DNA from 2 places in the Flavobacterium sp. H4147 genome. Region 2 is predicted to be linked to the other one. Evidence: riboswitches for the same ligand, from Rfam matches in the RefSeq annotation. Region 2 holds a riboswitch; the other holds the start of a gene.
What was found. A riboswitch is a leader RNA that binds a small molecule or an ion and turns the genes downstream of it on or off. The one in region 2 is predicted to bind S-adenosylmethionine.
Positions count from the first base shown of each region.

Region 1: it holds a riboswitch for S-adenosylmethionine, as region 2 does, so the genes downstream of both, P2W75_RS15370 (TlpA disulfide reductase family protein) here and P2W75_RS02520 (alpha/beta fold hydrolase) in region 2, are expected to answer to the same signal.

Region 1 covers NZ_JARKNB010000003.1:260,142-275,605, forward strand. The annotation lists gene P2W75_RS15365 (aminotransferase class V-fold PLP-dependent enzyme) at 1-20, opposite strand, end outside; gene P2W75_RS15370 (TlpA disulfide reductase family protein) at 78-1,067, opposite strand; SAM riboswitch class I at 1,309-1,409, opposite strand; gene P2W75_RS15375 (nitronate monooxygenase family protein) at 1,696-2,781, opposite strand; gene P2W75_RS15380 (nuclear transport factor 2 family protein) at 2,794-3,174, opposite strand; gene P2W75_RS15385 (SDR family NAD(P)-dependent oxidoreductase) at 3,248-3,982, opposite strand; gene P2W75_RS15390 (4-oxalocrotonate tautomerase family protein) at 3,989-4,207, opposite strand; gene P2W75_RS15395 (YceI family protein) at 4,212-4,766, opposite strand; gene P2W75_RS15400 (Crp/Fnr family transcriptional regulator) at 5,133-5,705, opposite strand; gene P2W75_RS15405 (DoxX family protein) at 5,869-6,270, shown strand; gene P2W75_RS15410 (LytTR family DNA-binding domain-containing protein) at 6,440-7,207, opposite strand; gene P2W75_RS15415 (sensor histidine kinase) at 7,188-8,204, opposite strand; gene P2W75_RS15420 (thioredoxin family protein) at 8,783-9,517, opposite strand; gene P2W75_RS15425 (organic hydroperoxide resistance protein) at 9,609-10,019, opposite strand; gene P2W75_RS15430 (alpha/beta fold hydrolase) at 10,112-11,131, opposite strand; gene P2W75_RS15435 (cupin domain-containing protein) at 11,415-11,828, opposite strand; gene P2W75_RS15440 (SDR family NAD(P)-dependent oxidoreductase) at 12,216-12,959, opposite strand; gene P2W75_RS15445 (hypothetical protein) at 13,290-13,643, shown strand; gene P2W75_RS15450 (type I restriction endonuclease subunit R) at 13,777-15,464, opposite strand, start outside.
Region 2 covers NZ_JARKNB010000001.1:581,384-596,847, reverse strand. The annotation lists gene P2W75_RS02555 (hypothetical protein) at 1-794, shown strand, start outside; gene metK (methionine adenosyltransferase) at 870-2,120, opposite strand; gene P2W75_RS02545 (TonB-dependent siderophore receptor) at 2,663-5,509, shown strand; gene P2W75_RS02540 (hypothetical protein) at 5,930-6,118, shown strand; gene P2W75_RS02535 (O-acetylhomoserine aminocarboxypropyltransferase/cysteine synthase family protein) at 6,183-7,487, shown strand; gene P2W75_RS02530 (aspartate kinase) at 7,672-8,760, shown strand; gene P2W75_RS02525 (hypothetical protein) at 9,313-9,513, shown strand; SAM riboswitch class I at 9,704-9,812, shown strand; gene P2W75_RS02520 (alpha/beta fold hydrolase) at 9,885-10,874, shown strand; gene thrA (bifunctional aspartate kinase/homoserine dehydrogenase I) at 10,876-13,290, shown strand; gene P2W75_RS02510 (OsmC family protein) at 13,374-13,799, shown strand; gene P2W75_RS02505 (PLP-dependent aspartate aminotransferase family protein) at 13,969-15,141, shown strand; gene P2W75_RS02500 (RDD family protein) at 15,296-15,464, shown strand, end outside.

The DNA of each region.
Region 1 (15,464 bases), on a different contig from region 2:
GTTGGCTCAATAGCATTCATATCCTTATCATTTTTAATTAACTAAATTGTATTGTCGTTATTTCTTTTGGATTGGTTTTAAATTTTATTCTCCAAAAGACTTTTTAATGTAGATTGTAATTCTTCTCCATGCAGGTTTTTGGCGACGATTACTCCTTTAGGATCAATTAAATAATTGCCAGGAATTGCTCGCACACCATATAATTTAGCAACAGCGCTATTCCAGAAAAGCAAATCAGAAACGTGTGTCCATGTTAAATTATCGTCTTGAATTCCTTTAACCCAATTTTCTTTCTTTTTATCCAATGAAATTGCCACAATATTGAATCCTTTATCATGAAATTCTTTGTAGGCTGCCACAATATTCGGATTCTCTTTTCGGCATGGCCCGCACCAAGAAGCCCAAAAATCGACCAAAGTATATCCTTTTAAATTGTCATAAAGGCGAACTGGTTTTCCATCAGGATCATTGGCAGTAAAATCAGGGGCTTTTTTACCAACAGCTAATCCGTCTAAAACGGTAACCAGTTCTTTTAGTTCTTTCACATAAGTAATGTTTTGAAGGCTTTTGTCTAATAGAGCAATATTTTGTGTAATCTGCTCTGGAGATAATCGATACGACCAGTTTCTATACAGCACATAAGCCGAAACAATAGATTTTGGATTTTCTATTATGAATTTGCTGATTTCAACATCTTTGGTTTTTTTATAGGTTTCGAACAAATCTTGAGAAGCCGAACCTTCAACCACAGAAGCAGTATAATATTTCTTCGGACTTAATTTTACTGTGATCGGGTCTTTCTCAAGGAAAATATACAATGGCGAACTTTCTGTATTGACGCTTAATCCATACAATTCTGGCGTTTTTACTTTTGTTTTAAAACTAAAATTTCCGTCTTTTACTTTTACCGAATCAATCGTGGTAAACATTTTATTGTGAAATTTTTGCAGGTAAACATATTGTACTACAGTGTCGGCAACTGTTCCTTTTAATTGTAAATTGTTTTCTTGAGCCTGAGTTTGAAAAGCTCCAAGAAATAAAGCAAAACCTAATAGTATTTTTTTCATTTTATTTTTAGTTTTAGATTAGACAAAAGGATTTCGGGCTAATGTCAAAAAGCCATCAGCGTATGATATTAAAAAAGAAAATCTAAGTAAAAATTAGTGCTTTCGCATTCGGAAAACCGCCAGACTATTTTCTTCGAAAATTAAATTTAAAAGTTCGTATCCTGCGTACAAAGTCGATTCTGTTTTCATTTTAATACATTTTTAATATCGATGATCTTAAACAGATTTTCTGAAAAAATCTTTCTTATCTGTCCGCATGCAGCGGAAGGATTTAGCACCTTATTCGGCAACAGGTTGCTAAGACTTCACTGGGCCTATTCCCTCAGTCTTTCTGGATAAGTATCATTATATAATTTTTCTGCGATACAAATATATATTAATTCTACCGAATTAGTCAAGTTTAAAATAAGTTTTTTTTATTTTTATTGAAAAGAGATTGATTAAAAGAATCCAAACACCTATAATTAAAGCAATTATACAAAAATATAAATTTGAGAATTTCATCATTTTATAATGTAAATCATGTATCAACCTCAATATAATGAGCCAATTTGATTTTGTATGATAGTAAAAAAAACTCATTTCATAACCGAAATGAGTTTGTCTTGTTAAAATTTACAATTCAAGTTTATGATTTCAATCCTGCAAAATGAGCTGTTGTTTCTTCAATCAAAGCATTCATCAAGGCAGCAGCTTTAGTATGTTTTAAAATTGGCGAAATCTGACCGCCCCAAAATAAAATCATGTCCCATTTCTGCTGTTCGATTGCCGCTTTTCGTAACGGTGCAATAAATGTAGTTTGAAGCGGGAAAGGTAAATATCCGAATTCTTTTCCTGTCATTTGTTTGGAGACACGGCTGGTTAAACCACGCCCGAGTCTTCCTGTATAAGCTCGTGATAAAGTGGTATATTTGGCAGCATCAGAAAACAACATCTCTTTGTGAATAGGCAAAGCGTTTGATTCATCAGTTGCTAAAAAAGCCGTTCCAATCTGTGCTGCACTTGCGCCTAGTGTTAAAGCTGCTGCAATTCCTTTTCCGTCTGCGATACCGCCGGCTGCAATAAATGGCGTTTTTATTTTTTCGCGCATTAACTGCAGTAATACAAAAGTTCCTGTTACAGATGATTCTGCATCAGTTAAAAAAGAAGGACGATGTCCGCCAGCTTCAAAACCAGACGCTATAATCATATCCACTCCGGCATTGTCTAAAAATATAGCTTCGTCTAAGGTAGTTGCCGCTCCTACTGTTACAATTCCAGATCTACGGCATTGTTCTAAAACATCAGCTGAAGGCACGCCAAACATAAAACTGAAAACTTTTGGACGAATGTCTAAAATTACCTGTAATTGGTTTTCAAATCGGGATTGAAAAGGGGCTGGTTTTTCTGGTAACGGAATTTCAGCTTCATCATAATAAGGTTTGAATAAAGCCGCCGTTTTATCGAACTGTTCATCTGTTAAACCTGACTGTGGAATATCGTGGTCTGAAACCCAAAGGTTAATATTATACGGTTTATGAGTTGCCGTTTTTATTTGTTTATCAATTTCAAAAATTTCCTGCGGTGTATTGGTGTAGGCTCCGTAACCGCCCAATCCGCCAGCGTTAGAAACCGCTGCTGTCAGCTCAACTGTTGATAGATTACCGCCAAAAGGTCCCTGAAGAATTGGATAATCGATTCCTAATAGTTCCGATGCTTTTGTATTGTACCACATGAGTGAAGATTTTTAGTTATTGCTTACGTCTGTGAGCATTTTATTTACGATAAGCCATTGTCCGTTTATCTTATGGAAAGATAAAAAATCCCGATAATTAAAGTCGTACATTTTAACATTTAATTCCGCTACAGCGATAGAATTGACTACTCGTATATCAATAATTTCACCTTTAAAAGGTTTACCGGAATCTTTAGGACTTTGTCGGTTTTTAACACCATCCAAATACAAATCAACTGTTTTAAAGTAAGGCTGATTTTTGACATCTCCGAAAAGGAAAGTTCCGGGCTGAAAAATGCTTCCCAAGAGCATTTCATCACCTTCATAAATTCCTTTAAAATAATAGTTTTCTATTGCGTTGGTAATTACTTTTACCGCTTCCTGATTTTCCATTGTACTTGTATTTTGAGCTTTTATGCCCTGAAAACTCCAGAGCATAAAAGCTGTTATTAAAATAGTTTTCAACTTAGTTTAAATTGTGTCCGGCACCTTTTCCGCCATCGACATTGATAATTGTTCCGGTAATAAAATTGCTTGTGGCAACGGTATACACCATTTCGGCAACATCATCAATCTCCCCTACTCGGTTTAGCAAATGAAGTCCTGCATTGGAATCGGCATTGTCACCATGCATTGGCGTGCGAATTACGCCCGGCGCAACAGTATTTACACGGATATTTTGTTTTCCAAATTCGGCCGCTAACTGAATGGTTAAAGCATGGATAGCGCCTTTACTCGCAATGGGAGCTGTAGCCGGCCATCCGCCTAAACCGTGATTTACAAGTGGTGTTCCAATATTGATTACCACACCGTCTTTTTGTTGTAACATTTGCGGTATAACGGACTGAGTTGTAAAATAAGTTCCTTTTAGATTTGTTTTTAAAAACTTATCCAAATAAGCTTCATCAACTTCCAGAAAAGGTTTGCTTTCGAAAATTCCGGCATTATTGATTAATACATCGATAGAACCGAATTTTTGAATTGCAATTGCCGCCAGTTTTTCGCCGGTTGCTTTTTGGCTTACATCTCCTGCAGACATAGCCAGATTATCTCCTGCTCCTAATTCGGCGAAAGCTTTCTCCAAAGTATCTTCATTCAATGAATTGATAACTACGTTATGTCCTTTTTCTAAAAAATATTTTGCGATTCCTTTTCCAATTCCCGAAGCGGCTCCGGTTACGATTATAGTTTGTTTTTTCATGATGTTTTATTTTTTATCGGCTGTAATGCCTTTTTCTCTTAATACTGATACTTGTTCGCCTGCATACCCCCAATCGTCGAGTTCGATTTCCTGAATTACAATATGGGTTAAATGCGGGTCTTTGTTTAATACTTCGGTAATTAAATTGGTAATACCGCTTATTAACTGCTGTTTCTGCTCGCGGGTAACGCCTTCGCGGGTCAGTTCTAGTTTTACGTAAGGCATGATCTTAGTTTTGAGATTGTCCAGAAAAAAAAGCTTCGGCATTGATTGTAAAATCAAGTTCAAAGTCGTTGTAGATTAAAGTGTCTCCCAGATCTTTAAAGAAGTTTCCAGATCTGAATTTGATGTCGTAAAGCGTACGGTCAATTACCAGTTTTCCTGATAAAGCTGCAGTGTTTGAGTGGTTTTGCAGTGATACTTCAAATCCGGCAGGATGCGTGATATCTTTTATAGTCAGATTTCCTTCCAGATAAAAATTACCATTTAAAAGTTCTTTTACATTTAGAATTTCAAAAGATGCGGTTGGGAATTTTTCTATTGAGAAAAAATCATCAGAAGCAAGATGTCCGGCAAACTGTGCATTAGCTGCAGCATCACTTATATCTAAGATTTTGATTGAGGTTGTATCGATTACCACATTTCCTCCTTTTATTTTTCCATCACTAAAGATGAAATTTCCATTTTTGATACCAATTGTACCATTATGTGCGCCGGTTACTTTTCTCCCGATCCAATCGATTCTGCTTTCTGAGCTTACGATAGTATAATTTATTGTTTCCATTTTTATTGTATTTAAAAGTACAATACAAAGGAACGGCGGTTGTCAAAATTGGTTACGTGATGTAGATCACATTCTTTTTTTTGAGTGGCAAAGGTCTAAAGGGACAAAGCTGCAGGGGTTTTTATATCAGCTGTTTTGGTCTCTCACAATTTTGCAGATTGAACAGATTACTGTTTTGCGTATTTTTTTGTTTCACGCAGATTTTGCAGATTTATACAGACACAAATTATCAGCTCAATCTGCAAAATCTGCGAGAGCTTATACTTTAAGCTTTTGCGAGATTAATCACTTTTTGTTTAATCAGCTTAAAGCAGCCAAATCTGCGTGAAACAAAATCATTTTAATCTTAATAATCTGTGCAAAAAACTACGAATTATGAAGTCTGCTTAAAGTTTCTCTGGAAACGCCTAAATAAGCGGCAATTAAATGTTTGGGAACGAGATTGTATAATTGTGGATATAAGGCCAAAAGTTCTTCGTAACGGGTTTTGACATTATTATTCATAAAGGATAAAAGTCGTTTTTGAGAAGCGATATAACCTTTATTGGTTCTCCAGCGGAAGAAATGTTCTATCTGGTGAAACTCAGCGCAGAGTTTTTCGCGGTCTTCGCTGGAAAGACACAAAACCTCAGCATCGGTAATGCAATCTACATTTATAGAAGCCGGAGTTTGATTGTAGAGTGCATTATAATCAGAAGCCCACCAGGTTGGCATAGCAAACTGAAGAATGTACATTTTGATTTCGTCATTAATAAAGAAGGTTTTCAAACAGCCTGAAATTACAAAATATTCATGGTTTACTTTATCTCCTACGCCAATAATAGTCTGACCTTTTTTGAAAGACAAGGGTTTAAAATGAGAATAAAAGTAATCAAACTCTTCTTGTGTGAGTGATACGGTTTTCGAAATATGTTCTTGTAAAATGGCTTTGGCTTCCATCCTTAAAATAAAAATGTTTTAGTTCTGTAAAGTTATTAAATCAGATGAACTTACAGATTGTCTATTTCAGAAATCGATTTGTCCGTTTCACCTAATTTATGATATGAAATCGATCGCCATTGACGCAATTTTGTCCTGTTTAACAACTTAAAAATTTAAAATCATGAATGCAAAAACAACAAAAATTATTTATTGGACAGGAATTATTTTAACTTCTTTATGGTTTGGTGCCAGCGGATTTTTTGAATTGACAACCAACAAACTGGTGTGGGAAATTACACAGCTATTAGGATATCCAGCGCACTTTATTTACATTCTGGGTGTTATGAAAATTTCGGGAGTTATTACGCTTTTAATTCCAAACCGATTATTACGCTTGAAAGAATGGGTATTTGCCGGAATATTTTTTGACATCATATTTGCTTTCTTTTCAAAACTAGCTGTTTTAGGTTTTGGTGCAACAATAGATGCTATTATTGCTTTTGTTATGGTTAGCGTAACGTATGCTATGTTTAGAAGATTATACAGCGTTACCTACATTCTCAATTCGAAGGACGAGAAATAAAAAGCTAAGAAAGGTTTAAATGAAAAAATAAGCAGATCTTTAAAAATAAACATGAAACAAATCTCGTAAAGTATTTACGTCTTTACGAGATAGTTTTGTTATAACTAAAGACAAATCTGGAAAAATTGACACTGATTACTGAGTCAAAAAACTGCATTGATAAAAAAAATTACCTATTCTCCAGCCAGCTTAAAAATGCCGTTGTTTTTTCCTTTCCTACCAATAATTTTTCTTCGGTTGGAATGGTTAATTTGATGATTAATTTTCTTGAAAAGTAATGTTCTGCTTCTCTTATGGCTGAGAAATTTACCAGATATTGTCTGTTGAGTCTGAAAAACTGAATAGGAGATAATAATTTATGAACCTCATCTAATGACTGTGCAATTTGATATTCGGTCTTATCAAAAGTCATGATTGTCGGAGTTTCATTTTTAATGAAGAAAAACGCAATGTTTTCTGTCTGAATCGTTTGGTATTTATTGTTTTTGAAAACCAGAAAACTGCTTTTTCCTGTATTTTCGCCTGTTCGGGTTAAGAGATAATCAAAATCAGGCATCATTTTTTTATTTCTTTGGAAGAAGTTCTTCAACTCTCCCGTCTTTTTAATTGCCTGCGAAATGCTTTCTCTTGAAAACGGTTTCAAAACGTAATCAATTCCGTTTGATTTAAAAGCTTCGATAGCATAATCGTCAAAAGCGGTGCAGAAAATAACCGGAGATAAAACCTCAACATTTTTGAAAATCTCAAAGCATAATCCGTCTGCAAGCTGAATATCCATAAAAATCAAATCGGGCTGATCGTTTTCTAAAAGATAACTCACAGCGCCGTCGATACTCTGAATATAAGATACAATCTGAACGTCGGGTCTGATACTTATAATAAGCTGGCCAAGTGCTTTGGCCGTTTTTACTTCATCTTCAATTATTACGATAGTCATAAATCAGGGGTATTTTAACTTTAAAAAGGGTTTCCGTTTTATCTATTTCAATTTCCTTGTTAACCAAATGCAGAAATCGCTGGTTGATATTGTCCAAACCAACTCCGGTTGACAAAGTACCTCGTTTGAGCTGAATTGGATTTTCGATCACCAGAAATTCATTTTCGGTATATAATTTTATATGCAGAGGTTTATCGAGCGAAACAACATTGTGTTTAATACAGTTCTCAATCAATAACTGAAGCGAAAAAGGCGGAATTGCCGAATCGTACTGCTTTGGATCAATTTCTTTTATAACATCAAATCCGTCTTCAAAACGCGCTTTCAGCAGATATACATACGAATCTAAAATTTGAAGTTCTTCTTTTAAAGAAATCAAATCCAGTTTTCGGCTTTCTAATGTAAAACGATAAAAATCAGATAATTTCAGGATAAAATCAGAACTCTGCGGGTCCTGCATATCCACCATCGATTTCAACGTATTCAAACTGTTAAATAAAAAATGCGGATTTACCTGCTGTTTCAATAATTCGTACTGCGCTCCCAAATTTAAAGCTTTGGTGCGTTCCAGTTCTACTCCCATTTGCTGTGTCTGGTAGTTTTGAAACAGAAGATGCAGGAACATATACACAATGAGGTTGATCAAAACACCGCGGAGTTCGAACATTATGGGCGCATCCATTTTTGACACCTGAAAAAGTTCTTGATGCGCAATTACCAGAATTACCATCAGCAGAATTCCCAACAAAACACTCAACAGCAATTTCCAGTTAAAAAGGCTTTTGTTAGTTCGTTGTGATGAAAATTTTGGTAAACTATAAATGTTGTAATACCAAATAAAAAGAGAAAACAGCAGTGTAATCGAAGAGTTTATAATAAGGTCTCCAGGCGTAGAATCGGCATCAAATAATTTGGGTATTGAAGCCATTACCGCCAGAGCGATAGAGCTTCCCCAAATGACTTTGAGCGAAACCTGAAAGCGTTTTGCTTTTTCCATAATTGTATTTGTTTGGTTATCCTGTTGGTCAAAGATAGGTTTATTTTGAAAAAATTATTTCAGGCTGATTCAGCTGATTTTTATTTTTTTTAAACACATAGAAACATAGTTTTTTGCTTTAAGAATTAGATTAGAGAAAAAACTAGTTTTTACACATAGCTATGTGTACTCAAAACAAATCTTATCTGTCTTTTCAAAAAGTATTTTGTTTTGAAAAAATTATTTCACGCAGATTGCAAAAGAGTTATGCAGATTTAGCTGATATTTATTTTTTAAACACATAGAAACATAGTTTTTTTTTTTACTTTAAGAATTAGGTCAAAGAAAAAACTAGTTTTTACACATAGCTATGTTTACTCAAACAAATGTTGTCTGTTTTTTCAAAAATGTTTTGTTGTGAAAAAATTATTTCACGCAGATTAAAAAGATTAAAGCTGATAAATGCTGATTTTTTATTTCTGACTTAAAAACACATAGCTATTGTTTATTTAAACAAATGAAATTTCTTTTTACGCAAAGCAAAACTATGTCTCTATGTGTTAAAAATTAATGAAGCTTCATCAATATAGAACAAAACCTTAAGCACGTTTTACACCTAAAACAGCTCCTGAATTCATATCCTGTACAAAACCAATAATTTCGAAATCCTGTGTATTGAAATTTTTAGGCAGACGAACTGTTGCTGTTCCTTTTTTCACTTTATTCAAATCAACTGATTGCAACTGACGAACGATTTGATAATGCGTTAAAACACGATTGGCATTTTCTCCTCTTTTTATATTGCTTTTGGCTTCTTTTTGAACCACAGCAATAAACAAACGACTGTTTTTTGAAGTCCCTTCTACACTATAGTTTACTGAAAGGTTATTATCAATTTGATACGTTTCTAAACTCAAAGAAGCAGAAGCAGGTTTGACAAGTGCCGATTTGATTCCGTTTCGCAGACTTGTTTCCTGAGAACCTACATAATCTATTTTTCCGTTAATGATAACCTGAGGTGTGTAAATAGGATCTTTTCCCATGAATTTAGCATAATCGTATTGTCTTTTCGTATAATCGGCATTACTGAAAATATCTTTCCAGCCTTGTTTGTCCCAATAATCTACGTGATAAGCCAATACATAAACATTCTTGTCTTTTAATTCATTCTGAATTCTTCCAGACAATTCATCAGCTGGCGGACAGCTCGAACAGCCTTCTGATGTATATAATTCTAAAAGGGCAAACCCTTTTTTATCTGAATTGCTTTGTGCGAAAATGGTGTTTCCCATTAAAAGAAACAGCATTATAAAAGTGGTAACTATATTTTTCATTTCATTTTGAAGTTAAAGGTTATTGGTTAGGAGTTAAAGGTTAAGAATTAGGTTTCAACAACTCATAACCCCTAACCTATAACTTATAACTTTATATGATATTAATATCTACATAAATATTTCCTCTCGTAGCTTTAGAATACGGACAGGTTTGGTGTGCCTGTGCTGCTAAAGCTTCTGCCGTTTCGCGGTCAATTCCCGGAAGACTGATGTTTAAACGTGCCTGCAATGAATATTCACCTTCTGTTACACATAAATCTATTTCTGCGTCTACAGCTGTTTCTGACGGAAGTTTAACTCCCAATTTTGAAGCGGCGATTCCTAATGCTCCAATAAAACAAGCCGACCATCCTGCAGCAAATAACTGTTCTGGATTTGTTCCCGGACGTGATGATCCCGGTGCGCTTAATTTGATATTTAATTGTTCGTCTGAACTTTGAGAAGCTCCTTCTCTACCGCCTGTGGTGTGTGTTTTTCCTGTGTATAATACTTTTGTGCTCATGATAATTTTAGATTTTAGATTTTAGATTTTAGATTTTAGATTTTTAAAAATCGCTTCGCTCTTTTTGGAATTTAATTTTTAATTCTCAATTTTTAATTTTTAAAGCCAGCTACGTCAATAATTGCTTGTGCAAATGCTTTTGGATCTTCCTGCGGAACGTTGTGCCCAATTCCTTTTAAGATTCTGTGTTCGTATTTTCCTGTGAATTTATTGGCGTAAACTTTTCCATCTGCGAAAGCACCGTCAAAATCACTTCCTATTGTAATCGTTGGAACTTTAATTTCCGGTTTAACAGAAAGACGTTTTTCTAAGTTGTCGTATTTAGATTCTCCAGCTTCCAGAGATTGTCTCCATCTGTAATTGTGAATTACGATTGCCACATGATCCGGATTGTTGAAAGACTGAGCGGTTTGGTCGTAAGTTGCTTTGTCAAAATTCCATAACGGAGAAGCGATTTTCCAGATTAGTTTATTGAAATCGTAAGTGTTTTGAGTGTAACCCTGTTTTCCTCTTTCGGTTGCGAAGTAATATTGGTACCACCAGCCTAACTCAGCTGTTGGAGGAAGCGGTTTTAAATTTGCCTCCAGATTTACGACTAAATAACCACTTACTGATACCAGACCTTTTACACGTTCCGGCCAAAGTGCAGCTACTACAACCGCTGTTCTGGCTCCCCAGTCGAAACCGCCAATTACGGCTTTATCTATTTTCAATGCATCCATAAAAGCGATAATATCACTTGCTAATGCGGCCTGCTGTCCGTTTCTGAAAGTAGCTTCAGAAAGAAAAGTTGTTGTTCCGAATCCTCTTAAATAAGGCGTAAAAACATGATATCCTTTTGCAACCAAAATTGGAACCACTTCGTTATAGCTGTGAATATCATAAGGCCATCCGTGAAGCAGAATAACCGGAGTTCCGTTTGAAGGACCTGCCTCTGTATAGCCTACATTTAATAATCCGGCATTGATTTGTTTTAAAGTTCCAAGTGAAGGGTTTACTTCAATAGTTTGTTTTGAAGCTTGTGCATTGGTTAAAGCCACATTCATAAAAAGAGCTGCGATTAAAACCAATTTTGTTGTAATTCTGTTTGTACTATTTAATAGCGTTTTCATAATTTTATTTTTTGATGAGTTGATTATCAGTTAATTTCTTCGTCAAAGGTATCTTGACAGTTGTTGTTTTTAAAGTAGAAAAAAGGTGAAGCGGACAAAGTTTAGGTTGAAATGGACAATCTTTTAATTGTGAATTGTAAATGGTTAATTGTAAATTGTTATAACCGCAAAGCACGCTAAGATTTTATTTAATGCTTTTGTAAAACGCAAAGGACGCGAAGCTATATGCTTAAAAAACTTTGCGCACTTTGCGGTTAAACCATTCGCAACCTCAAACTTGAAACTACTTTACTAAAGTTAAAACAGGTTTTCCTTTTTCTACAATATAAGTTGCCAGTTCCGAAGCTTTTAAACTTGTATTATTTCTAGCCGAGTGAACTACACCAGCCGGAATAAATAACACTTCACCTGCTTTAAGAGTTACCGGAGCTTGTCCTTCCACTTCGTATTGTAATGAACCTTCAAGCACATAGATAATCTCTTCGCCTGGATGAAAGTGCTTCCCAAAAGCCGAATGTCCTTCAAAATCAATTTTCGCCTGCACCGTTTCACGACCCGTAATACTTAAATCGTGTTTTTGTAAATCAGTGCGTTTTATTCCCGTTTGTGCAGCGATTTGATTCGGAATTAAAAAGGCGATGATTCCTAAAATGACAATTGCGATAATAATCCAGGTTTTTTGTTTTTTAGTTTCCATATTCTTTTGATTTAAAATTTGTTATCAGTTAATTTCTGAGTCAAAAGTATATCGAGAATGCTTCCTACGAAATGAGAAAATAGCCCAAGTGGACAAACTTCTGGATGAAATGGACATCAGAGAAGTTATAAGTTATGAATTATGAATTATGAATTATGAATTATGAATTATGAGTTATGAGTTATGAGTTTGAAATGCGATTAATTTTACCACAGAGAATACTAAGATGTTTTGCTGCAAGACTTAGTAAAAACGCAAAGTTCGCAAAGCTTTGAAAAACAAACCTTGCGAACCTTGCGTAAATCCTAGCGTGCTTTGCGGTTAAATCACAGTATACATTTACATTTTACATTTCACCATTTACAATTCACAATTCACAATTCACAATTAAGCCAAAACCATTCCCCCATCCATAATAAAATCGGCTCCAGTGATGAATTTTGCGGCATCAGTGCTTAAATAGGAAACCATTTTGGCTACATCTTCGGCTTTGCCCATTTCTTTTAGCGGAACTTTTTCGACTACAACCTCCATAATACCTTTTACGGTAGATTCATCTAAACCGACTTTTTTCATCACTTCGGTTTCTGTTGGTCCCGGACTAACCGAATTCACTCTGATTTTTCGTGGCGCTAATTCCAACGCTGCCGATTTCATAACCGAATTCAAAGCCGTTTTACTAGCCGAATACACCGAAGATCCCGGCCCCGGCATACTAGCAGTATTTGAAGACAAAAACACTACCGAAGCACCGTCTTTCAAAACCGGAATAAATTTGCTTAAAGTAAAATACGCCCCACGCAGATTGACATTCATAATACTGTCGTACAATTCCTCCGAAGTTTGCTCAATTGTTCCCAAACCGGCAATTCCGGCATTGATAAAAAGAATATCAACGGCTCCGAAATCTTCTTTTACTTTCGAAACCAGATTTTCAATATCCAAAACACTCGATTGATCTGCTGTAACTAACGTCACTCCCAATTCCTGAGCCGCTTTTTCAATAGCTTCTTTTCGTCTTCCGGTAATGATAACTTTAGCGCCTTGTTCTTTTAATTCTTTTGCTGTAGCATAACCAATACCGCTGTTTCCGCCTGTTATTACTGCAACTTTATCTTTTAAATTGTTCATTTTTCTGTGTTTTTAAATTAACAAGGCAAAGTTAAATCGCAAAACACATTGCTTTTTTAGAGGTATCATCGAGTATACCGCTTTAAGTATTGAAGCTTACATTTTCATTTCATATATTCGTATTGTTTTTTAGGAGCTGTTTCCAGCTGTCCGCTATATCTTTTATGCCGAACAACGGCACAAAAGGATGCCGCTCCCATCTGGGCTAGGACATACATTTTCATTAGAAGTTTTGTGGAAATTTGATTTAGAAACAACATTTAAAAAGTAATATTTTTCTTATTTTTTAAAATATTTTTTGATATCTTTACGTCCCTAAACGTTAAGATAATGAACTTAGAAAAACTTTTGCCCGTGTGGTATGGTGGCGGTATTGGAAACAACTGCAACGCTCTTAACGGCGTAGGACACCTTAGCTACACGGGTTTTATATCCCTAAACGTTAAGATTATGAGCGTAACAAATCTTTCCAAAGAAGCCGAAATCAGGCTAACCAATTTCTTCAATCAAACCGTATCGCCCGAACAAATGGCAAAAGCATTACGACAAGTAAATTTTGTTCTTGCTCTAGGTATTATTCGTGAAAACGAAACCCTTCAGCAAGAAATACTAAAACTAGAAAACAGTTTTTACTGGCTCAATGAACTAGCCGAGATTTTGTGTCCTTATTTGGATGTGGAGTAAGATTGTTTTTTGGTTTGAAATTTTTGAAACCCTTGATCATTTTTTTGATTGAGGGTTTTGTTTTTTTATTTATAATTATAAGGATTATTTCTTAAAACATGTTAATGCAATTGAAACAAAGTATAATAATTTCCTAAGCGATCATTCCTTTAACAAAAACTTCAACATATTCTTTCATCTTAGTGATAATCCTATCTCCAATAACTCTAGCTTGAAGAATGCTAGGTCTATTATCAAGACATTGAAAAACTTCATCTTTTATTGGCTCCCTTCCGCTATATATGTAAGCATCAATTAAAGCTTTAAATTGTGCTTTATCCAAATGTTCTTCATCACATATTTTTCCTAAAGCTAAAACTTTCTGGTCTTTCCAAAACTTCTCAAATTCATCTTCAATCGAATCGCCATCTTTTATAAAAGGCATATTTTCATCTATAAACTTTTGGATTAACTCTCTCTTGCTTCTTAAATTGATATCGCCACTTAACAAATCAATAATAGCTTTTCTTTTAGCATTAGCAGCACTAGAAGTTTTTGTTTGTTTTAATTGCGCTAATAATTTTAAAATATATGCAACATTAACTTTATCTCTATGAATTAATTCTAATTCAAAATCTATATCATCAAGTATAGACGTTTTTTGTTTTTGATTGTCTTGTTTTACCTTTTGATATAAATCTAAATATTTGCCTTTATAATTATTATATTCTTCTTCATCAATTAATAAGTCATCCCAATCAAAATCTGCGTAAGATTGCAAGACATTCATCGCACGCATTAATTTTCTAAAAGCTTGTACAAATAGAGCTTCGTCTTCCTCACTTTCAAGATCATTTACATCTTGATACGTTGGAGTGATTTCTCGTAAATCCTTTAAAGCTTCATCAAATTTCTTAGCAATATCTTCATAAGCTGGCATTGTTACTACTTCAATGGCTTCTTTATTAGAAAACAAAGTGATCGCATCGTCTGTAGCTTTTTTTAGATTTCTAAAAGCTAAAATATTTCCCTGTGACTTCTGCTCACCTAATATTCTATTTGTTCGCGAAAATGCTTGAATCAAACCATGTTGTTTCAGGTTTTTATCTACATAAAGTGTATTTACTTTTTTTGCATCAAAACCAGTTAACATCATATTGACAACAATAACGATATCTAAACGATCCAATTCATCGTTGAAGTTTTCTTTTTCTCGATTTTTTAATCTTTTACTTATATTTTGAAAGTACTTTTCAAATGATTTGTTGTCCTTGTTTGTAAAACTTGTACCATACATTACGTTATAATGTCCAATATATTTTTCAAGTTTATCTCTAGTATGATTAGATTGATATTGTGTTTGTGGCTCAGCTAAAACATCAAAATCTACTTCATCTGCTGGAAGAAAATCCTGAGCTTCATCTGAATCTTCATTTACACCATACGTGAATATAGTTGCAATTCGCAAATCATGTTCTCCTGCTTCTTTCTTCTCTTGGAAAAGATCATAATACTGAATTACATTATCAATACTACTCACAGCTAATAATGCTGAATAATCTCTATTAAATGTTTTTTGATTATGATAGGCAATAATATAATCGACAATTTTATTGATTCTCATTTTAGAATCATATACTTCTTGTTTGTCAATATCTTCTACCTCTATATCAATAAATGTTTTGCTAGTATTTTTGTATTTTCCAACATACTCTACTCCAAAACGTAGTACATTTTGATCTCTAATAGCATCAGTTATTACATATTTATGCAAGCAATTACCAAATAAGTCTTTTGTTGTTCTCTTTCCGTAGTCATTCTTTGACGCATTTTCTGCAAAGA
Region 2 (15,464 bases):
TTATAAAAGAAATCCAGAATGAAGGTTTTACAAAAGGACTTTTTAATAAAGATAAATCCCTTACTGATACTGATTTCCTTGCTATCGATTACGTATTAAAACATTCAGATAAGATTGAAGAAAATCGTGATTCATTTAATGGCCAAGAAATTGAAGTTCATAATATAGGAAATGCTGTTTCGGAAGTTTCAAATGCATTACAGCAAAATAGTTCTGATTCTCAAAACGGAATTTCTAGTGAAATAAACAAACAAAAAATCATTTCGACTTATAAAAAAATCATCGATTCGGGAAAAGCAAATTTCGATACTTATAGAAACTATTTTACATATTTAAGTCAAACTGAAGAAAAAGAAGGTTCTAATACGAAGTACTTAAAAGAATTTAAAACCTTTTTCGATTCAAATTTATCAGGAACAAATCCTATTGAGAAATTAGATACTTTGTTTTCTGGCTTAAATTCAAGTTCTAATTTTGCTTATGATGGTTGGAACTCATTTAAAATTTATAATTCAGATTTATGTAATAATGCAGCATGGTCTATCGTAACGAATCCCATAAATGAAAGTTACCTAAAAGATGCTATCAATTGGTCAGAATATAGTGTGGCCATAACAAAAAACAATTCGTATTATTTAGATACTTTGGCACAATTGTATTATAAAGATGGGCAAAAAGACAAAGCAATTGCAACGGAAACTCTTGCTGTAAAATATTTAAATTCAGATGTTGATGGAGAAACGGCAAAGGATATTAAAGATGTTTTAGATAAAATGCAGAACGGAACGTATTAAATTTCTAGTATGTAATAAAAAAAGGCTGTCTAAAATTTTAGACAGCCTTTTTTAGTATTTAAAATTCAGATTGAATTACAATCCGAATGCAGCTTTTACTTGGTCAACAAAATCAAGTTTTTCCCATGTAAATAACTCAACAGTAACTGTTTTTTCGTTTCCGCCTGGAGCAGAGAATGTTTTAGTAACCGTTTCTGGTTTACGTCCCATGTGTCCGTAAGCAGCAGTTTCGCTATAAATAGGATTTCTTAATTTTAAACGTTGTTCGATAAAGTAAGGACGCATATCAAAGATAGCTTCTACCTTTTTAGCGATTTCACCGTTAGTTAAGTTTACTTTAGAAGTTCCGTACGTTTCAATGAAAATTCCCATTGGCTCAGCAACACCAATTGCGTAAGAAACCTGAACTAAGATTTCGTCAGCAACACCAGCAGCCACTAAGTTTTTAGCGATATGACGAGTTGCATAGGCAGCACTTCTATCTACTTTACTTGGGTCTTTTCCAGAGAATGCACCACCACCGTGAGCACCTTTTCCACCGTAAGTATCCACGATAATTTTTCTTCCTGTTAAACCAGTATCTCCGTGAGGTCCTCCAATAACAAATTTTCCTGTTGGGTTAATATGGTAGTTGATTTTATCGTTGAATAAATGAGCATGCTCTGGGTTCTTAGCAATAATTCTAGGAATCAAGATTTCAACAATATCTTTTTTGATTTTAGCTAACATCGCAGCTTCTTCATCAAAATCATCGTGTTGAGTTGAGATAACAATTGCATCAATACGAGTTGGTTTGTTATCGTCGCTGTATTCTAAAGTAACCTGAGATTTTGCATCTGGACGTAAATAAGTGATTTCCTTATTTTCGCGTCTTAAAATGGCTAATTCTTGTAATAATTTATGAGACAAATCAAGAGCCAATGGCATGTAGTTTTCAGTTTCATTTGTAGCGTAACCAAACATCATCCCTTGGTCACCAGCACCTTGCTCTTCTGGCTTAGCTCTGTCAACACCTTGATTAATATCTGCAGATTGCTCGTGAATTGCTGAAAGAATCCCGCATGAATTCGCTTCAAACATATATTCACTTTTAGTATATCCAATTTTACGGATTACTTCGCGTGCAATTTGCTGAACATCTAAATAAGTATTCGATTTTACTTCACCTGCTAAAACAACCTGACCTGTTGTAACTAAAGTTTCACAAGCTACTTTTGAGTCAGCGTCAAATGCCAAAAAGTTGTCAATTAATGCATCCGAAATTTGATCTGCAACTTTGTCTGGATGCCCTTCACTAACAGATTCTGACGTAAATAAATAAGCCATAATAATGTAATAATAATGTATTAGTTTAAAATTAAGCGGGAAAAATAATTGCTAAAAAGGGCTAAAGGAGAGTTGCTGCTTTAGCATTTTTTACTGCTGAAATTAATCTTTCAGCATTCATAACGAAACCGTTTCATTATGAAGAGGTTGCAATCAGTTCAAATTTTTCCTCTGTTTCGGGTGCAAAGGTATGAAACCATTTTGATTTGCAAATTAAAGTTCAACTTTTTTTATTTTTTATGACAGAAATTTAACATTAACATACTACTTTGATAGGGTAATAGAAAATATTTCTCTTTTTGTTTGGCTGATTAAAAAATAGTTCAGACATTTGCCTCGTTAAAATAAAAAAAGAAATGAAATTTACAGTTTGCAATATGATGTCTTGTAAGATGCCGGAACTATCCGCAGAGACTCTATTGTAACTTTTTTTTAAATAGATATAGAACCTCTGCCAGATCGCAGAGGTTTTTTTTGTTCGAAAAATAAAATTGTAAGACTTTTTTGTAAGCCAAAAACAACTAATTAATCAGTAAAAAGAAATGAAGAAAAATGTTATAATCGTTTTAGGTCTTTTGACTTTTTTAGGAATTTATGCTCAAGATAACAAAACCGAGCAGGATACTTTAAAAAACAATGAATTATCAGAAGTTACCATAATTGGATCGAGAAGTAAAAACAGAGTAAAAACAGATGTGCCTGTTCCGGTTGATGTTTTCAATATCTCTGATATTACAAAAGGAGCGCCGCAGACCAGCGTTACCCAGATTTTAAATTACGTTGCGCCGTCATTTACCAGTAACGCAACATCTACAGCAGATGCAACCGATCACGTTGATCCAGCACAATTAAGAGGATTAGGACCAGATCAGGTTTTAATTTTAGTAAACGGAAAAAGAAGACATACCAGTGCTTTAGTAAACATAAACGGATCTCCAGGAAGAGGATCTGTAGGAACAGATTTAAATGCCATTCCCTCTTTTGCTATCGAAAGAATTGAAGTTTTAAGAGATGGAGCCGCTGCACAATACGGTTCGGATGCTATTGCGGGAGTTATTAATATTGTACTGAAAAAGAATGCCAATTATGTTTCTGGAGGAATTCAGTACGGTGCCAACCTATCTTCAGGATCAAATAATTTTAAAGGCGGAGCTGATGGAGAAACTCTTCAAGCCGATTTAAACTACGGGACATCTTTAGGAAAACCAGGAAGTTACTTTAATATTACCGGAAGTGCCATTACAAGACAAACAACCAGCAGAGCAGGAATTAGAAGCAACGCTATTTTTAATGCTTACAACGCAGTAGAAAACAGAGCAGCACAAAATGGAGTTGAAATCAATTCGTTGTTTAGCAATATCAATAACACTTCAAACTCGGCACAAATTATCAGTTCATTGCAGCAATATGCACCGCAGGTAAGTTATTTTACTCCAGCACAGCAAAATGCCATTTCTTCTGCCACGACAATTGCGCAAATGCAGACCGCTTTGAATTTTGATGTAACGAATAATGAATTAGCCTATAGAGGTCAGGAAAGAAGAGACTATAATATGAGTGTGGGACAGTCAGAACTGGCTTCGGGACAAGCGTATTATAATGCTAAATACCCATTAACGGAAAATACATCTTTATATTCTTTTGGAGGTGTATCTTATAGAAATGGTAAATCATATGCTTTTAATAGACTTCCAAATGGTTCAGGAACTTTCACGCAAGTGTATCAAAACGGATTTTTACCAGAAATAGAATCTAAAATTTTAGATGCCTCTGCAGCAGTTGGAGTGAATACACAATTGTTTGGGTTTGATACTGATTTAAGTACAAATCTTGGAACAAACTCTTTTCAATATGATGTAAACAATACCATCAATGCTACTTTAGGAGTAAATTCTCCAACGAGTTTTGATGCTGGAAAAGTTTCCTTTTTGCAAAGCACAACTAATTTAGATTTCAGTAAAAAGGTAGATGTTTTATCTGGTTTAAACATTGCATTTGGTGGAGAATTCAGATATGAAAACTATCAGATAAAAGCAGGAGAAGAAGCTTCTTATGGATTATATGATGTAAATGGAAGTTTAGTTTCAGGAATTCTGCCAAGTAATTCACCTTTAATTGTTACTGACTTTTTCGGAAACAAACGTGGAGCGGGAGCGCAGGGATTTTCAGGATTTCAGCCATCAGATGCTAAAGAAAAAGACAGAAAAAGTGGAGCTGCTTATATCGATCTAGAATTGAATGCTACTGAAAACTGGCTTATAGATGGAGCAGCGCGTTATGAAAACTATTCAGATTTTGGAAGTACAGTTACCTTTAAATTAGCTTCTCTTTTAAAATTAACTAACAACATTAACTGGAGAATTTCTGGGCAAACAGGTTTTAGAGCGCCTTCATTACAACAAAAATATTTTGAATCAAGCTCGACACAATTCATCAACGGATCACCATATCAAGTGGGATATTTTACAAATGATTCTCAAGCAGCAAAAAGTATTGGTGTAGAAAACTTAAGGCCAGAAAAATCAAAAAGTATCAGTACAGGATTTACTTTTAAAATTCCAGAAGCCAACATAACTATTGCAACTGATGCTTACTTTACAAGAATCAACGATAGAATTGTATTGTCAGGACAATATGCAAGACCAACAGATGCGCAGATTGCAGCTGCAACATCGCAAGAACAAAAAGATGCATTAACCTTGTTTCAGCAGGCGTTTGATTTAAAAGGAGTTGAAAGGGCTTCTTTCTGGACAAACGGAATTGACTCTGAAACAAAAGGAATAGATTTGGTAATTTCTCAGAAATACGACGTTATTCAAGATTTTGCAATTAAAAACGATTTGGCTTTAAGTTATAATGAAACCAAAAGAGTCGGAGATTTAAATGTGCCGCAATCAATTATCGATGCTGGGGGAGAACCATTTAGATATTCATTCTTCCCAGAATCTAGCCGCATTTATTTAGAAGAAGCTATTCCAAAATTAAAAGCTAATTTAATGACTACTTTCAGTATTAAAAAACTGGATATCTATTTAAGAAACAGCTATTTTGGTAAAGTAACTGATCCAGGAGCGACAGATGTAAATTTAGACGGATCAGCTTCAGTATACGAACACCCAGAATACAGCGCAAAACTAGTAACCGATTTATCATTAGGATATCAAATCAACGAACATTTTAGAGCTACAATTGGATTTAATAATATAGGAGATGTTTACCCAGATAGAAATAATCCGGCAACGCCAGCCTTTACCAATACAACTCCAACTTTATCTCCTGCGCCAAGTACTGATTTAAGCAACGCTAATCAATTTGCGTATTCTAGAGCAGTCTCGCAGTTTGGACTAAACGGAAGATTTGGATTTGCCCGTTTGAGCTTTAAATTTTAATCTACTAAAAAAAACTAAGCCACAGATTGAAAGGGTTAGACGAATTAGCATTGATTTAAAATCATTGTAATCTTTTAATCTGTGGCTAAACTTAATCACAATGCTAAGTCAAATCCTTGATTTTATAAAGGTTGAAAAAAAATAATTGAAAATATTAAATTTTTATTTGGTCGTTAAAAAAATACTTATTACATTTACTCTATCGAATTAGTCGAGTTTAAAAATAAAAAATCAATTTTAAATAAAATGAAAACAATAGCAAAAGGAAATATGATGTGTTGTAGAATGATGCAGATGTGCATCCCAATTTGCTGTTGCCAAAAGTAAAAAGATACAAATCTTTAGTTATAGTTACACTATAAGCCCTTTTGGTAGCCATCCGAAAGGGCTTTTTTAATTTCAATATTTAAAATTAAGATCATGAAAACATTAAATTCAATAGCAGTAGAATATTTATTGAGAAACGATTCTCAAAACAACAATACAAAATCAGAAAATATTACAAGAGAAGTGGCAAGACTGCATCAAGAACAAGATTTAAAAAATCAGAAATCATTACTCTTTCAACTATATTATCTGGAAGAAGAAGGCGAAGACTTTTTTGCTTAAACCAATTCTAAAATTCATTTACAATATATAATAGTATTAACAATACCTAAAAAACTAAGAAATCATGAGTACACAAAAATTTGCAACAAACGCATTACACGCAGGACATGATGTAACGAAAAACGGAGGAACAAGAGCAGTACCAATTTACCAAACGTCATCATACGTATTTAATAGCGCAGATCATGCGGCTAATTTATTCGGATTAGCCGAAGCTGGTTTTATCTACACAAGATTAAACAATCCAACAAATGATATCCTTGAACAGCGTTTGGCGGCACTAGAAGGCGGAATTGGAGCTGTAGTTACAGCATCTGGAGCATCTGCAATTGCGACTACTTTATTGACTTTACTTAGAGCTGGCGATCATATTGTTGCATCTAACAGTTTATACGGCGGAACTTATAATTTATTAAGTGTAACACTGCCACGATTAGGAATTACAACCACTTTTGTAGATCCTTCTAATCCAGAAAACTTTACCAAAGCCGCCAAAGAAAACACAAGAGCCTTCTTTGTAGAATCTCTGGGGAATCCAAAATTAGACGTATTAGACTTAAAAGGAATTTCGGCAGAAGCCAAAGCATTCAAAGTGCCGTTTATAGTAGATAATACAGTTGCGACACCTTATTTATTAAACCCAATTAAATACGGTGCCGATATTGTAATTCATTCCTTAACTAAATATATTGCCGGAAACGGAACTTCATTAGGCGGTGTAATCATTGACGCTGGAAATTTTGACTGGGCAAACGGGAAATTCCCTGAATTTACAGAACCTTCTGCCGGATATCATGGATTAGTGTATCACGAAGCTTTAGGTAATGCCGCTTTTATTGCAAAAGCAAGAATTGAAGGACTGCGTGATTTCGGATCAGCTCTGAGTCCTTTTAACGCCTTTCAGATTATTCAGGGATTAGAAACACTGTCAATCCGAATTAAAAAACACAGTGAAAATGCTTTGGCATTAGCCGAATGGTTAGAACAGCAAGATGAGGTGGTTTGGGTAAACTATCCAGGTTTGAAAACCAATAAATATTATGATTTGGCTCAGAAATATCTTCCAGAAGGACAAAGCGGAATCATAACTTTTGGTTTGAAAGGAGGATTTGATGCTGCCAAAAAAGTTGTAGATGAAACACGATTATTTTCGCTGTTAGCCAATATTGGCGATACCAAATCGCTGATTATCCACCCAGCCAGTACCACTCATCAGCAATTGTCTGAAGAAGAACAATTGTCAACAGGAGTTTCGAAAGATTTAATCCGACTTTCTGTTGGAATAGAAGATGTTGAAGATTTAATTGCCGATTTGCAAGCCGTTTTTGAAAGCGTAACCCAATCGCAATACAGCATTAATAAAAATTAGGTTTTTTTGTTTTTTGTTTGAAAAATTGCCTTTAGCAGCGTGAGTTCTGCTAAGGGTGATTTTTTATGAAAAGACTATCGATATAAAATAAACCATATAGTTAGAAACGCACCGCGTTTACTCGCTAACATGGCAGGTTCAATATAAACGTTGATTTAAATGAACTTATATAAAAATTAAAATTATGTCAAAACTAAAAATAAATATTATCCTTTTTGGAATTGGTAATATTGGAAGCACTTTAATCAATCAGATTATCGAAAGCCAAGAGTTTTTTCTTCAGAGTAGAAATGTTGATTTTCACTTTCCAATAATTACCAATTCAACAGTTGCCTTTTTCGAGAAAGAAGGTGTTGGATATTCCTGGGAAACCAATTTTCGACAATTGGCCGTTCCTTTTAGGGTAGAAGATATTATCGAATTTGCCAAAGAAAATGAATTCGAAAATTTAATTGCAGTCGATGCAACTGCAAGTGATGAACTGATTGGACATTACAATACTTTAATCGAAAACGGATTTAATATTGTTGCCGTAAATAAAAAAGCCAATACGCTTCCAATCGATCTTTATAAAAAGCTTAGAGAAAATCTCAAAAAGCATGATAAAGAGTTTTTATATGAAACCTCTGTCGATACCGGAATTCCGGTTTTACAAACTTTAAGAGATTTGTATTTCTCTGGCGAGAAAATAACAAAAATAAGAGGCGTCTTTTCAGATAATCTAAGTTATGTTTTTAATCGTTTTTCGGCTGAAGAAAACTCCTTTTCATCTGTTTTAAAAGATGCTAGTCTCCTAGGATTAATGCGATCTACTTTTAAAGAAGATTTGTCTGGAAATGACACCGCAAAGAAATTATTGATTCTTACCCGTGAAATAGGCAAAGAATTTGAATTTTCAGATATAAAAATCCATCCGCTTATAAAAGAAGAACATTTAGAAAAAAATGGCATTCTAAATAAAGAAGCAATCGACAAATCTTTTAAAATCGCCAAAATCACACAAGCAGAAAATCATGTATTGCGATATGTAGGCGAATTTGATGTGGAGAAAAACACACTTGAAGTCAAATTGATTTCGGAACCTGTTACTTCCGCAATTGGACAATTGAAAGGTTCTGATTCTATTTTTGAAATTTATACCAAATCGTATGCAAATACTCCAATAGTCATTCAAAGTGCTGCGGCAAGCCGACAAGCAATTGCAAGAGGAGTTATAGCGGATATTTTAAAAGTAGCCGAAAAAATTAAAAATAAAGAAGCTGTCTGGCTTTAAGTGGCTCTAATATTAGTAGTTCTTTGAAAGATTGAAACAGAAAGTCAGTTAATTTTTGTAAGACAAAACCTTCGTTTATTCAAAAATAAATTTTGTAAGATGTTTTTTAGCGGTAAAAAGCTGTTTTTTAACGTTATTTTAGAAAAATTGGGCTTTTATAACTTGGAATATTCGAAAAATATTCGCACATTTGTAAGACAAACTAAAAAATTGTTAAAAACAGAGAATAGTTTGTTAACAATGAATAAAACACTTTCGGTAAAATAATCAATTCGGGAAGTTTATAAAAAGTAATAAATGCAAGATTTTTTTAAAATAACAGTCAAATCGCAAATGAATAAGTCCCTTCAGATGAACAAGATGTTCAATGTCGCACGTATTTGTGTATGCGTCTGTTGATACTAAAAGTATATATAAGTTCCATAAAAACTTAGACCCTTTTGGTATTAAAAATCCAAAAGGGTTTTTTTATTCATTTTGGTTACAGTAACAAAGAATTAAAGAAAAAATAAAGATTATAAAATAATAATAACTGACTTAAACTTAAATATCATGAGTGCAATAAACTTCCTAAGAAAAAAACTTTCAACATTCAGAAACAGGAAAAACGAAAGAAATAATCCGCCGCCAACAAATGAATTAATCCATCCAAGTTTTGGAATAACAGAAACGGATAAAAAATTGGTGAAAAACCTGCCAAATTCATTAACGTTTTTGATGTACTCAAAAGAAAATGAAACGCTTTTCATCTAAGTTGAAAAAGAACCATAAATTAGGTTAAAAACCTGCATAACATTACTGGGCATAACGTTCGGTAATTTTGTGCGTACAATAGTTTCTGATTGAATTATATCTAAGAAATTGAAGAATCAGTTTCGATAAAATTTGTTTGTTTAAGAAATTAGTAGTTAATTTGCACCGTTAAGTTCAAAAACGTATTGAAATGTTATAAAGAAAGGAGGAGGGATTAGACCCGATGAATCCTTAGCAACCCTTCGTTAATTCGAAGAAGGTGCTGCATTCTACCACGCCCAAACGTGGAAAGATAACAACAAGAATTTTTCTAGTTTCACTCTAGACTTTCTTTCTAATATTTCCACATACAAATCAAAAATAAAAAAGATTTGAAATTGGAAAATATACCAAGTCCCATTATAATTCAAAATTTCATCACCGAAAGTGGTGCAGTTTATCCATCGCTGCCTTTAAGTTTTACACTTTCTGGCCAGCCGTTGCATTCTGCCCCAATTGTTCTGGTAAACCATGCTTTAACAGGAAATGCACAAGTAACTGGAGAGAATGGTTGGTGGAGCGATTTAATTGGTGATGGTAAAACAATAGATACCCATAAATTTACCATTCTAGCCTTTAATGTTCCAGGCAACGGCAATGATTCTTTTATCATTGAAAACTATCTGGATTTTAAAACACGAGACATTGCTAGAATCTTTCTGCAAGGTCTTGAAGCGTTACAAATCGAACAGGTATTTGCTATAATCGGCGGCTCTGTTGGCGGTGGAGTAGCTTGGGAAATTCTAGCTTTGGCGCCAAATATCACCGAACACTTAATTCCAATTGCAACCGACTGGAAATCGACCGACTGGATGATTGCCAATTGTTTCCTGCAAGAACAGATTCTGAACAATTCATCAAAACCAATCGAAGATGCCAGAATTCACGCTATGCTGTGTTACCGTTCTCCAGAATCTTTCAAAGAAAAATTTCAACGAACCATCAATCAGGATCTTTTGATTTTTAATATCGAAAGCTGGCTCGCACATCACGGAAACAAGCTGCAGAAACGTTATCAGCTCGCTTCTTATAAATTGATGAACCAATTGCTGAAAACAATCGATATAACTCGAAATAGTGAGGATTTCGAGACATTAATTTCCAAATCAAATGCCGCAATACATATTATTGCAATCAACTCAGATTTATTTTTTACACCAAAAGAAAATCTGGAAACTTATAATGAATTAAAGAAGTTTAAAAACAATGTTTCATACAGCGAAATAGATTCGGTTCACGGACATGACGCTTTTTTAATAGAGTACAAACAATTAGATCATTTACTTGCCGATATTTTTAAGGCAGAAACAATAGCAAAATAAAATGAAAATATTAAAATTTGGAGGTAAATCATTATCAAACGGAGAAGGACTTAACAAAGTAATTTCAATCATTTCAGATAAAGTAAATCAAGGCGAAAGAATTGCCGTAGTCGTTTCTGCCCGCGGAAATGCAACAGATGAACTAGAAGATATACTAAGAATTGCCGCTAAAAACGGAAACTACAAACCTCTTTTGGAAAGTTTTAAAGCATATCAAGCTTCCGATTATCCGCAAGTTGATTTATCAGAAGAATTCAATGTTTTAGACAAACTTTTTGAAGGAGTAAGTCTGATTGGAGATTACAGCAATAAAATCAAAGATCAGATTTTATCAAAAGGAGAATTGCTTTCGGCGAAATTATTGACTTCTATTTTAGTTGAAAAAGGAATTCCTGCCAATTTCGTAGATACAAGAGAACTTTTAAAAACAGACTCTAAATTTGGTGATGCGCAGCCTTTAGAACAACTTTCTAAGAAAAACGTTATTAATTATTTCAAGCTTCATAACGGAGAAACGGTGAATATCGTAACAGGTTTCATTGGATCTAACAACAACAACGACACAACTACTTTAGGAAGAAACGGAAGCAATTACACCGCTTCGTTAATTGCGAACTATTTGGATGCAGAAGAGCTTCAAAATTTCACGCACGTTGACGGAATTTACACAGCAAACCCAGATTTAGTAGCAGATGCTAAAAAAATCGAATTCTTATCATTTAACGAAGCAAATGAGCTGGCTAATTTTGGAGCCACTATTCTGCATGCAAAAACCATTATTCCGTTATTAGAAAAGAATATTCCACTGCGTATTTTAAACACCTTCAATCACGAAAACCACGGAACTTTAATTACTTCAAATTCTCAAAAAGAAGGAATCAAGACACTTTCGGTTTTAGAAAATGTATCACTGGTAAATCTTGAAGGACGCGGATTACTAGGGAAAGCCGGAGTTGATGCCCGAATCTTCAAAGTAATGGGCGATCACAACATCAGTGTAAGCATTATTTCGCAAGGTTCTTCAGAAAGAGGAATCGGATTGGTTGTGGCCAAAGACAAAGCAACATTGGCAATGGTCGAATTGGAAAAAGAATTCGAAAACGACTTTTATTCTAAAGACGTAAATCAGATTACCGTAACTGATAATGTGTCTGTAATTTCAATCATTGGTCAGGACTTAAGTACTTTCCACAAACCGTATACAGCTTTAATTAAAAACAAAATTGTTCCAATTTTATTCAACAATACCGTTACGGGTAAAAACGTGAGTTTGGTGGTTAAAAAAGAAGAACTCACGAAAGCTTTAAACGTAATTCACGGAGAGATTTTTGGGGTTTCTAAAAAAATCAACATTGCTATTTTCGGACACGGTTTAGTAGGCGGAACTTTGATTAACCAAATTTTAGAATCGGCTTCATCAATCGAAAAACGAAAAGATATTAAGCTGAATGTATTTGCGATTGCCAATTCTAAAAAATTGCTTTTAAACAGACACGGTGTAAATAATAACTGGAAAACCGATATTGAAACCAAAGGCGAGCCATACACGATTCAGGATATTATAGCTTATGCTAATGAACATCATTTAGAAAATTTAATTGCAGTAGATAATACAGCAAGTGCTTCTTTTGTAGAAAACTACATTCCGCTTGTAGAAAGCAGTTTCGATTTGATCTCTTCAAATAAAGTAGCCAATACGTTAACGTATGGTTTTTACAAAGAATTGAGAAAAGCATTGGCGGAAAATCAAAAGAATTATTTATACGAAACCAATGTTGGAGCAGGATTGCCATTAATTGACACCATTAAATTACTGCATCTTTCAGGTGAAAACATCACTAAAATTAAAGGCGTTTTCTCTGGAACATTAAGTTATTTATTCAATAATTTCTCTGCGAAAGATGCTCCGTTTAGTAAAATTTTACAAGAAGCAATTGATAACGGATATACAGAACCAGATCCGCGTGAAGATTTATGCGGAAATGATGTTGGTAGAAAATTATTAATTTTAGCTAGAGAATTAGACTTGCAAAATGAATTTGAAGAAATCTCAATTCAGAATTTAATTCCAGACCACTTGCGTGAAGGAAGCGCAGCCGATTTCTTGACAAAATTGAAAGAATTTGATCCAATTTATGCAAAAATAAAAGCAGAACAACAGCCAAATCACGTGTTGAGATACATTGGTGAATTGTCTGGAGATTTACAGAATGACAAAGGAAATTTAGAAGTGAAATTAGTTTCGGTTCCATCAGACACAGCTCTTGGCGGATTAAAAGGTTCTGATTCATTCTTCGAAATTTACACAGAATCTTACGGAGATCGTCCAATCGTTATTCAAGGAGCTGGTGCAGGTTCTGCTGTTACAGCGAGAGGCGTTTTCGGAGATATTTTAAGATTATCTGATAAAGGATAATTGAATTTTAGATTGCAGATTTTTGATTTTAGATTGGTGATCTTGCAATGACAAGAATAAAAAACAAAAAAAATAACAACACAATGAAAGTAACTTTAAACAGAGTAAATGACGCATTTCATTTCAAAGTAAAAAATGAACGCGGACACGTAGTTGACGTTGACAGCAGAGCCGAATTTGGCGGAAGCGATTTAGGTGCAAGTCCAATGGAATTAGTACTAATGGGAGTGGCAGGATGCAGTGCTATCGATATGATTTCAATTTTGAAAAAACAGCGTCAGGAAATCACTTCATTTGATGCTGAGGTTGAAGGACTTCGTGTTCAAGTTGGAGAAGCAAAACCCTTTAAAGAAATCGATGTGGTTTTCTATTTAGAAGGAGAAATCAATCCGGAAAAAGCAAAAAAAGCAGCACAGCTTTCTTTCGAGAAATACTGTTCAGTTGCCAAAACGGTTGAACCAACAGCAACCATTAAATACAAAGTAGTTTTAAATAAAGAAGCTTTGTAATAATTAGAAAATGAGTCAATTTGAGAATTGTTCAATTTGTAAAATGAGTCAATCAGATAATTTTTAAGATGAACATAATAACTCTATATCTGTTTGAATTTTAACGCAAAGTAAAAACTTGAAACGTTAAACTTAAAACGAAAAAGAACAAAAACACAAAAACAACACAATGAATACAGAAGAATTTGGTTTTGAAACACAAGCCATTAGAACACAATTAGAAAGATCACAATATTTAGAACATTCGGTGCCTTTGTACCTATCGTCAAGCTTTGTTTTTGAAGATGCCGAAGATATGAGAGCTTCATTTACAGAAGAAAAAGAAAGAAATATTTACAGCCGTTTCAGCAATCCAAATACAACAGAATTTGTCGATAAAATCTGCAAAATGGAAGGTGCAGAATCGGGTTATGCTTTTGCAACGGGTATGGCGGCAGTATATTCTACTTTCGCGGCGTTATTAAATTCTGGAGATCATATTGTTTCTGCGAGCAGTGTTTTTGGTTCAACTCACGCTTTGTTTATGACTTATTTTCCAAAATGGAATATCGAAACTTCTTATTTTGAAATTAATAAGCCAGAAACAATAGAGAGCTTAATTAAACCAAATACCAAAATATTATACGCTGAATCTCCAACAAATCCTGGAGTAGATGTAATTGATTTAGAATTGTTAGGAAATATAGCCAAAAAACACAACTTGATTTTAATAATCGATAATTGTTTTGCAACACCCTATTTACAGCAGCCAATTAAATTTGGAGCGGATTTGGTGATTCACTCGGCTACAAAATTAATCGACGGACAAGGTCGTGTTCTTGGTGGTGTAACCGTTGGAAACGCTGATTTAATCAGACAGATTTATTTATTTTCTAGAAATACAGGACCAGCTTTGGCGCCGTTTAATGCTTGGGTGTTATCAAAAAGTTTAGAAACATTGGCTGTTCGTGTGGATAGACACTGCGAAAATGCTTTAAAAGTAGCTGAATTTTTAGAAAGCCATCCAAATGTAAACAGTGTAAAATATCCATTCTTGAAATCGCATCCGCAATATGAAATTGCCAAAAAACAAATGAAAGCGGGTGGAAATATTATTGCATTTGAAATAAAAGGCGGAATCGAAGCTGGAAGAAAATTCTTAAACAGTATTAAACTTTGTTCATTGTCAGCAAATATTGGAGATACCAGAACAATTGTTACACATCCGGCTTCTACAACACACAGCAAATTATCTGAAGAAGATCAACTAGCAGTTGGAATCACGCAAGGTTTAGTTCGTGTTTCTGTTGGTTTAGAAACAGTAGAAGATGTAATTGCCGATTTAAAACAAGCACTTTCTTAATTGAAATTTTAGATTTCTAAATTATACAATGACGATTTTTGATAGTAATTATTTTACTGTTAAAAATCGTCATTCTTTTTTATGGTTGTTTCGGTAAAAAATCTATTTTTGTTAAAACCATATTCAAAATCATTTAACTAAACCAAACCAACCTATGAGTAACTCTACTTACATTCTTGATGAAAAATTATTGGCTTCAAAAGGGCAGCGATTTCTGAATTACCTTCTGGATAATATTATGGTACTTGCCTTATTATTTGTGTTAGGTGTTATTTTAGGATTAATTGGAAGTCTTTTTGAATTACATGGAATTTTTGTTTGGT